Regions from separate parts of the Streptomyces sp. NEAU-YJ-81 genome, predicted to be linked through region 2. Evidence: predicted binding sites of a transcription regulator. Region 2 holds the regulator's gene; the other holds the start of a gene.
What was found. Region 2 encodes HrcA, which represses chaperone genes, less so after heat shock. Its sites were predicted from a motif close to TTNGCACTCNGNNNNNCNGAGTGCNAA; they were not measured.
Positions count from the first base shown of each region.

Region 1: J5X86_RS07270 (FmdB family zinc ribbon protein) is a predicted target of HrcA. The motif match lies at 2,899-2,925, and genes of this name have one in related genera.

Region 1 is NZ_JAGFNO010000002.1:387,279-392,004, forward strand. It holds gene J5X86_RS07250 (hypothetical protein) at 1-87, shown strand, start outside; gene mscL (large conductance mechanosensitive channel protein MscL) at 95-562, opposite strand; gene J5X86_RS07260 (RcpC/CpaB family pilus assembly protein) at 695-1,375, opposite strand; gene J5X86_RS07265 (S-methyl-5'-thioadenosine phosphorylase) at 1,559-2,404, opposite strand; gene J5X86_RS07270 (FmdB family zinc ribbon protein) at 2,502-2,888, opposite strand; gene J5X86_RS07275 (potassium/proton antiporter) at 3,079-4,584, opposite strand.
Region 2 is NZ_JAGFNO010000003.1:193,074-197,799, reverse strand. It holds gene J5X86_RS09250 (nitronate monooxygenase) at 1-324, opposite strand, end outside; gene dnaJ (molecular chaperone DnaJ) at 511-1,644, opposite strand; gene hrcA (heat-inducible transcriptional repressor HrcA) at 1,645-2,661, opposite strand; gene J5X86_RS09235 (MBL fold metallo-hydrolase) at 2,826-3,548, shown strand; gene J5X86_RS09230 (DUF3097 domain-containing protein) at 3,634-4,452, shown strand; gene hemW (radical SAM family heme chaperone HemW) at 4,588-4,726, opposite strand, start outside.

The DNA.
Region 1 (4,726 bases), on a different contig from region 2:
GGTGAGCGGGTTCCCGGCGGTGACAGCGCCGACGATGCCGCTGGTCTGGCCCGGTTCCTCGACGAGAAGCCGCCCCACCACCTCTGACGGCTCCCTAGGCGCTGGAGCCGCTGCCGCCACCGTCGACGGCGGCGCCGCGCTGCGCCACCAGCTCGTCGCGGATCTGGCGCAGCAGAAGGATCTCCTCGGCCTCCGCGACGGCCTGCTCCTCCTCCGCCTTCGCCTCCTTGGCGGCCTTGCGCGCCAGATAGCGCGACATCGGCAGCACCATCAGGAAGTACACCACCGCCGCGGTGATCAGGAAGGTCAGCACGGCCGAGAGCACGCTTCCCCAGAGGATCGGAATGCCGTGGACGATATCGCCAGCGGCGTTGGTCTCGCAGGGCGCCTCGAGGCAGGAGCGGTACTTCTCGAGATCCTTCGTGCCGAAGGCTCCGACTATGGGGTTGATGAGGCCCTTCACTATCGAGTTCACGACGGCGGTGAAGGCGGCTCCGATGACGACCGCGACGGCCAGATCGATCACATTGCCGCGCATCAGGAAGGCTTTGAACCCTTCCATGACGCTCTTCTTCTCCTCGGTTACCTTCTCCTGGCTCAACCCACTGCCTCTCTCTCGCCGCGTCGGTGCTGGAGCGGACGGTTCCGCAACCTACACCCGCAGGTGAGAGGGGCATCAGGGGAGTCGGGGGAGTCAGCAGCGGCATAGCGTCACCGCCAGTCGGGAGCCGGCCGCGGCCCCGGCCAGGGCGGTGGCGTCCGCTCGCGGAACCGTCAGCACCACCAGCGCCCCGCCGCCGTCCAGCGTGCTGTCTCCGTCCAGCGCTCCGTCGCCGTCACCGCTCGCATCCACCCCCGCACCGGCCTCCGGCGCACCGCCGTCGGTCCCACCGTCCGCCGAGCGGCCGCCCGCCGCGGGGCCGCTCCTGGATCCCGGCACCTCGACCACCCGGACCCCACGTGCGACCACCCGTGCCGTAGCACCGGACGACCCGGTCCGTGCGGCGTCCGGGAGCGGGGTGGCCAGCACATCCACCCGGTCGCCGGGGTGCAGCAGCCGCACCGCCGCCGCGTCGGCGATCCGGACCGGTGCCGACACCATGGCGGGGCGCGGGCCGCCCCGCCGCTCCTCGCCTGCCGGAGCGGGCGCCCGCGAGGACTCCGCGTCCGTGTGGCCCCGGCCGGGCGGTGCCGCGGCCGCGAGTGCGGCGGCCGTCAGCGCCAGCCCGGCCGCCATCGCGCGGCGCCGCCGCCGCACGGCCCGCCGCAGCCGGAATCCGCCGGAGCGCTCGGTGCGCACCGGATCGAAGCGGGGCACCGCACGGACCGGGGGAGCGGAGCGGGGTAACGCGAGGGTGGGGGACGGATGGGACATGGCACATCACCGCCTGCCGTGAGGGACCGAGTGCTTCTGGCCCCCTCACCATGCCCGCCCCCACCCGATCCCGCTCGGGCCTGTGGACGGCCACCGGGCTGTGGACAACTCGGTCACCCAGGCGAGCGACACCCGCCCCACAGTGGCCGCCGTGCGCGTCTACCCGTCCACCCCGCACCGCCCCTACGGAAGCTCGATCCCCAGGTCCCAGCCGTCGTGGGCGTGGGTGCACAGGCAGTCCCGCGCGGAGGTCTCCGGCAGCTTGCCCACTGCGTCGAAGAGCACCTCACGCAGTCGGCCCACGTTCTCCCCGAAGACCTTCAGCACCTCGGTGTGGGTGACGCCCTCACCGGTCTCCACCCCCGCGTCCAGGTCGGTGACCAGCGTCAACGACGTGTAGCAGAGCCCCAGTTCACGGGCGAGCACCGCCTCCGGGTGGCCCGTCATGCCGACCACCGACCAGCCCTGCGCCGCATGCCAGCGCGATTCGGCCCGGGTGGAGAAGCGCGGCCCCTCGATCACGCACATCGTCCCGCCGTCCACCGGCTCCCAGCCGCGTCCGCGTGCCGCGTCCACGGCCGTCTTCCGCCCCACCGGGCAGTACGGGTCGGCGAAGGTGGTGTGCACCACGTTCGGAATCCGGCCGTCCGGCAGCGGCTCGCCGTCGAAGTAGGTCTGCGTACGCGCCTTCGTGCGGTCCACCAGCTGGTCGGGGACGAGCAGCGTTCCAGGTCCGTACTCCGGCTGCAGCCCGCCCACCGCGCACGGGCCGAAGACCTGCCGCACCCCGAGCGAGCGCAGGGCCCAGAGGTTGGCGCGGTAGTTGATGCGGTGCGGCGGCAGGTGGTGCTTGCGGCCGTGCCGCGGGAGGAAGGCGACCCGTCGCCCCTCGATGTCGCCGAGGACGAGCGAGTCGCTCGGCGCCCCATAGGGAGTCTCCACAGTGATCTCGGTCACGTCGTCGAGGAACGTGTAGAACCCCGATCCCCCGATGACCCCTATGTCTGCTTGCCTGCTGGTCTCGACCATGCGATCACCCTAGCCACCCGCGTCCGCACGAACGACACCCCGCCTCCTCCCGGTGGAGGCGGCGGGGTGCCGATGAAGCCGAAGAGAGGTGGCCGGGTCAGGCGGCCGAACTCGACGACGAAGACGACGAAGACGACGAAGACGAGGAGGGCGCCGAGGACGACGAAGACCCCGACGACGAAGACGTCGAGGAGGAGGACGAGGAAGAAGAGTCCGAGGACGAGGACGAAGACGAGGAAGACGACGAGTCGGAGCTGTCGCTCTTCGCCGCCGGCTTGCTGGAACCGCCGCTCGTGCTGCTGGAAGAGGAGCGGCTGTCGTTCCGGTAGAACCCGGAGCCCTTGAACACGATGCCGACCGCGGAGAACACCTTCTTCAGGCGTCCCTCGCAGTTGGGGCACTCGGTGAGCGCGTCGTCGGTGAACTTCTGCACCGCCTCGAGGCCCTCGCCGCACTCGGTGCACTGGTACTGGTAGGTCGGCACGTTCTTCCTCCTGGCACTCTCACTCAATGAGTGCTAACGACGCTCCATAGTGCAGTATTCCTGCGCGTCAGTCCACTGGGACGGGATATACGGTGATCGAACCCACCGTCCGAGGCCCGCTCCCGGCTCCCACTCCCGGCTCTCGTTCCGGGCCCTCGCGGGCCCCCGGCGGGCCCCCGCTCCCGCCCCCTCAGCCCGCTCCCGTGCCCAGCCAGCCCGCCAGCTTGCCGCCCCGGCCCACCGCCCGCAGCCGCCGTTCCGCCGCGTCGCGCACCGGGTCCGTGGCCACCACGAGCAGCTCGTCACCGCGCCGCAGCATCGTCGAGGGCAGCGGTACGAAGCTGTTCCCGCCCCGGACCACCAGCGTGACCGCGGCTCCCGTGGGCAGCCGCAGCTCGCCGACCTCGACGCCGTGCATCTTGGACGCCTGGGGGATCGACACCGACAACAGATGGCCGCGCAGCCGCTCCAGGGGCGCCGACTCGATGCCCAGGTCGGCCGGCTCGGGTTCCTCGAGCCGCAGCCGGGTGGCGAGCCAGGGCAGCGTCGGCCCCTGGACCAGGGTGTAGACGATCACCAGCACGAAGACGATGTTGAAGATCCGGCTGCTGCCGGGCACATCGCTGACCACCGGGATGGTCGCCAGGACGATCGGCACCGCCCCGCGCAGCCCGGCCCAGGACAGCAGTGCTTTCTCCCGCCAGAGCAGCGGGAACGGCGCCGTGCTGAGCAGGACCGACACCGGCCGGGCCACCACGGTCAGCACCAGTCCGACAGCCAGGGCGGGCAGGACGTCATCGCCCAGCTCATGCGGGGTGACCAGCAGTCCCAGCAGGACGAACATCCCGATCTGGGCGAGCCAGCCCAGCCCCTCGGCGAAGCCGCGTGTCGCCGGCCAGTGCGGCAGCCGTGCGTTGCCCATAAGGAGCGCGGCGAGGTAGACGGCGAGGAAGCCGGACCCGTGTGCCAGCGCACCGCCCGCGTAGGCGGTCACCGCGATGGCGATCACCGCGATCGGGTACAGACCCGAGGCGGGCAGCGCCACATGCCGCAGGCCGTACGCGCCCAGCCAGCCGATCGCGAGGCCGATCACCGCGCCGATCGCGAGCTCCAGGGCGATCGTGCCGATCAGGGCGTACCAGGATTCCATGTGGCCCTGGCTGGAGAAGGCGACCACCAGGATCACCACGGGGGCGTCGTTGAAGCCCGACTCGGCCTCCAGGATGCCCGTGAGCCGCTTGGGCAGCGGCACCGTGCGCAGCACCGAGAAGACCGCCGCCGCGTCCGTGGACGACACCACCGCGCCGATGATCAGCGCCTGCCGCCAGTCCAGTCCCACCACATAGTGCCCTGCGGTCGCGGTGAGCCCCACGCTCACCGCGACACCCACGGTGGACAGGACGGCGGCCGCCGGCAGGGCGGGTTTGATCTCGCCCCACTTCGTGCCGAGACCGCCTTCGGCCAGGATGACGACCAGCGCGGCGTAGCCGAGGACCTGCGTCAGCTCGGCGTCGTTGAAGGTGACGCCGATCCCGTCCGTGCCGATCGCGACGCCGATCCCGAGATAGATCAGCAGCGTGGGCAGCCCGCTGTGCGAGGAGATCCTTACGGCCACCACCGCGAAAAGCAGGACGAGCGAGCAGATCAACAGCAGTTCATTGAGGTGGTGAACAGTCAGGGGCCGACCCTTTCTCACGGGAGCGGAGGGAACGCTGCGAACAGGTCCCCGCCGACCGGAACTTCATTGCCTTACCTAACATTTTACGGGATCTTGACGCGAGCCTCCCACGAGGAGCCTTCGCCGAGGTGTACGAGCCCGGTCGGTGGCCGGTGCGAAG
Region 2 (4,726 bases):
GTCCGAGCCCGCGTGCGGGTCGCCCAGCGGAGTCTCGTACCAGGCCGCCTCGCCCGTGAGCCGCGCCCGGTAAGCCCCGACGGCGGCCGTGTCGGCGTTGGACGGCTGCGGCATGAACAGATTGACACCGAAGTGCCGGCCGGTCAGCCCTCGCAGCTGTTTGATCTCCTCATACATCGCTTCCGGCGTCTTGTAGCCGGCAGCGAGGAAACCGAGGCCACCGGCCTCGGAGACAGTGGCGGCGAGCTGCGGGCAGGAGGCTCCACCCGCCATCGGCGCCTGCACGATCGGGTACCGGTAAAGATCGGTCAGCGCGGAGGACATGGCCACATCGTGCCATGCCCTCCACACGGGCTCACCACCGGATCAGCGGCGCCCTTACGGGCCGTATCGCGGCCCGTAAGCGCCTACCGTCCGTTGAACGCATCCTTCAAGCGCGAGAACAGCCCTTGCTGCCCCGGCTTACCGCACTCCCCCGGGGGACAACCCCCGTACCCCCGGCCGGAGCGCCTAACGCCCGTTGAACGCATCCTTCAAACGCGAGAACAGCCCTTGCTGCCCCGGTTTGAATTCGCCGATCGGGCGCTCCTCGCCACGCAGCTTCGACAGCCGCCGCAGCAGCTCCTCCTGCTCCGGGTCGAGCTTGGTCGGGGTGGTCACCTCGACATGCACGATCAGATCGCCCCGGCCGCCGCCCCGCAGATGGGTGACGCCGCGCTGGTGCAGCGGGATCGACTGGCCGGACTGGGTGCCGGGCCGGATGTCGACCTCCTCCATGCCGTCCAGCGTCTCCAGCGGCACCTTGGTGCCCAGCGACGCCGCCGTCATCGGGATGGTCACCGTGCAGTGCATATCGTCACCGCGCCGCTGGAAGACCGGGTGCGGGACCTCGTGGATCTCCACATACAGGTCGCCCGCCGGGCCGCCGCCCGGTCCGACCTCGCCCTCACCGGCCAGCTGGATCCTGGTGCCGTTGTCCACACCGGCGGGGATCTTCACGGTCAGGGTGCGCCGCGAGCGGATCCGGCCGTCGCCCGCGCACTCCGGGCACGGAGTCGGCACCACGGTGCCGAAGCCCTGGCACTGGGGGCACGGCCGCGAGGTCATGACCTGGCCCAGGAAGGACCGCGTCACCTGGGAGACCTCACCGCGGCCACGGCACATGTCACAGGTCTGCGCCGAGGTGCCCGGCGCCGCGCCCTCGCCGCTGCACGTCGTGCAGACGACCGCGGTGTCGACCTGGATGTCCTTGGTGGTCCCGAACGCGGCCTCGCTGAGCTCCACGTCCAGCCGGATCATCGCGTCCTGACCGCGCCGGGTCCTGGAGCGCGGACCGCGCTGCGAGGCGGTCCCGAAGAACGCGTCCATGATGTCGGAGAAGTTGCCGAAGCCCCCTCCGAAGCCGCCGGCACCACCGCCGCCCGCCCCGGACATCGGGTCCCCGCCCAGGTCGTAGACCTGCTTCTTCTGTGGGTCCGACAAGACCTCGTAAGCGGCGTTGATCTCCTTGAACCGCTCCTGGGTCTTCGGATCCGGGTTCACATCCGGATGCAGCTCGCGTGCGAGCCGGCGGAATGCCTTCTTGATCTGGTCCTGCGAGGCATCACGCGGCACGCCCAGGACTGCGTAGTAGTCCGTCGCCACTTACGACTCCGCCAGGATCTGTCCGACGTAACGTGCCACTGCGCGTACCGCTCCCATCGTTCCGGGGTAGTCCATGCGGGTCGGTCCGACCACGCCGAGTTTGGCGACCGCCTCGTCGCCGGAACCGTAGCCGACCGCGACGACCGAGGTGGCGTTGAGCCCCTCGTGAGCATTCTCATGCCCGATCCGCACGGTCATACCCGAGTCCTTGGCCTCGCCCAGCAACTTGAGGAGGACGACATGCTCCTCGAGTGCCTCCAGGACGGGCCGGATCGTCAGGGGGAAATCATGCACGAAACGCGTGAGGTTCGCGGTGCCGCCGATCATCAGCCGCTCCTCGGTCTCCTCCACAAGCGTCTCGAGCAAGGTCGACAGCACGATCGAGACGGTCCCCCGGTCCTCCTGTTCGAAGGACTCCGGAAGATCCTGCACCAACTGCGGCACATCCGCGAAACGCCGACCCACGACCCGGCTGTTGAGCCGGGCGCGCAGATCGGCCAGCGAGTCCTCGGTGATCGGGGTGGGGCAGTCCACCATGCGCTGCTCCACCCGGCCGGTGTCCGTGATCAGCACCAGCATCACCCGGGCCGTGGCCAGCGGCAGCAGCTCCACATGGCGCACCGTCGAACGGGTCAGCGACGGATACTGCACCACCGCCACCTGCCGGGTCAGCTGCGCCAGCAGCCGGACCGTGCGGCCCACCACGTCATCGAGGTCGACCGCGCCGTCCAGGAAGTTCTGAATGGCCCGCCGCTCCGGGCTGGACAGCGGCTTCACTCCCGCCAGCTTGTCCACGAAGAGGCGATAGCCCTTGTCCGTGGGGATCCGCCCGGCGCTCGTATGCGGCTGGGCGATGAACCCCTCGTCCTCCAGAGCGGCCATGTCGTTACGCACCGTGGCCGGCGAGACCCCCAGCCGGTGCCGCTCGGTGAGCGCCTTGGAGCCGACCGGCTCCTCCGTCCCCACATAGTCCTGGACAATGGCACGCAGCACCTCGAGTCTGCGTTCGCTGAGCACCCCGCGCACCTCCAGTCCAGCGGTCTCATCAGGTCGTCCGCCTGGCACTCACCGGGCACGAGTGCCAGACCCCCTTCGCCAGTGTACGGCGGGGTGCGGTGGCATGGGCAAGAGCCGCCGCTGGCAGCAACTCTCCCCCATCCCCGTTGAGCTAGCGTCGCGGTATGGAGACGTGTTGGGAAGAGGCAGGCTGGGAGCGGCTCGCACCCGGTGTGGCCCGCCGTCGGTCGCCGGAGTGGGACGAGACGGTCGGCGTGGTCGTCGGCCGGACCGACATCCTCGTCGTGGACACCGGCGCGACCCTGCGCGCCGGGGCCGAGCTGCGCGCCCTGATCACCCGGCTGACCGGCCGCCGCCCCACCCGGATCGCGCTCACCCATCCGCACTTCGACCACGTCCTGGGCTCGGCCGCCTTCGCGGGCTGCGAGGTGTACGGGGCCACGGGCATGGACGAGCTGCTGCGCCGTGAGCGGGAGACGCTGCGCGAGGACGCGATCCGCCACGGAGTGGACCGGGACGCCGCCACCGAGGCCGTGGACCATCTGGTCGGCCCGCACCACCTGGTCTCCGGGGAGCTCACCCTCGACCTGGGCGACCGGCCGGTGCTGCTGGCCAATGTGGGGCCCGGCCACACCGCCCATGACCTGGCCGTTCTGGTGCCCGGCCGGCCCGAGGTGGTCTTCTGCGGCGATCTGGCGGAGGAGTCCGGCACGCCGCAGGCCGGACCCGACGCGATCCCCGGCCGCTGGCCCGCCGCCCTCGACCGGCTGCTCACCCTCGGCGGCCCGGACGCGCGGTACGTCCCGGGGCACGGCTCGGTCGTGGACGCCGGGTTCGTCCGGGCCCAACGCGACGAACTGGCGGCCCGCTTCGGCGTGTCTCTCTAGGCGTCCACCTAGCCGCCCAACTAGGCGTCCACCTAGTTGTCCGCACTACAGGAGTGGGCTGTCGTCGCGCGCTATCGTCATCCGGATGCGACAGTACGACCCGGACCTCACCCCGCCCTGGAAGCGGCAGCGGCCCGCCCCCGAGGTCCCCGCCGATCCGGACCTCGTCGTGGAGGAGGTCACCACCGGCTTCTGCGGCGCCGTGATCCGCTGCGAGAAGACCGCCGAGGGACCCACGGTCACTCTGGAGGACCGCTTCGGCAAACATCGTGTCTTCCCCATGGAGCCGCGCGGTTTTCTGCTCGAGGGGCGTGTCGTCACCCTCGTACGCCCGCGCGCGGCGGCGCCCAGCGCGCCCCAGCGCACGGCCTCGGGGTCGATCGCCGTTCCGGGAGCGCGCGCGAGGGTCGCCCGTGCGGGGCGCATCTATGTCGAGGGGCGCCATGACGCGGAGCTGGTGGAGCGGGTCTGGGGCGACGATCTGCGTATCGAGGGCGTCGTCGTGGAGTACCTGGAGGGCGTCGACGACCTGCCCGCCATCGTCGATGACTTCTCCCCCGGCCCGGACGCCCGGCTCGGCGTCCTGGTCGACCATCTGGTGACGGGCTCCAAGGAGTCCCGTATCGCCGCACAGGTCACCGGCGAGCATGTGCTGGTCCTCGGCCACCCCTATATCGACATCTGGGAGGCCGTGAAGCCGTCCTCCGTCGGCATCCCGGCCTGGCCGACGGTGCCGCACGGCCAGGACTGGAAGAAGGGCGTCTGCCGCGCCCTGGGCTGGCCGGAGAACACCGGGGCCGCCTGGCAGCGGATCCTGTCCTCGGTCCACTCCTACAAGGACCTCCAGCCGGAGCTCCTGGGGCGGGTGGAGGAATTGATCGATCACGTAACCGCAGGGCGGTAACCCCTGCCCACGTCCTCCCGTTGACACGATGGTGGGCCGGCCGCTTCGCTCCGCCACCGCGGAGGTGCTCCGTCGATCAGCCCGTCCACACTCCCCAGGAGGTCGTGGTCCCCGCGCCGGCGGGGATGTGCCCGGTCAGTCCACCAGATCCCGCACCACCGCGTCCGCCAGCAGCCGCCCGCGCAGCGTGAGCACGGCCTGCCCCCGTCCGTACGGCTCCGGGTCCAGCAGGCCGTCCTCCAGCGCCCGTGCCGCGGCCGCCGCCCCGGCCGGG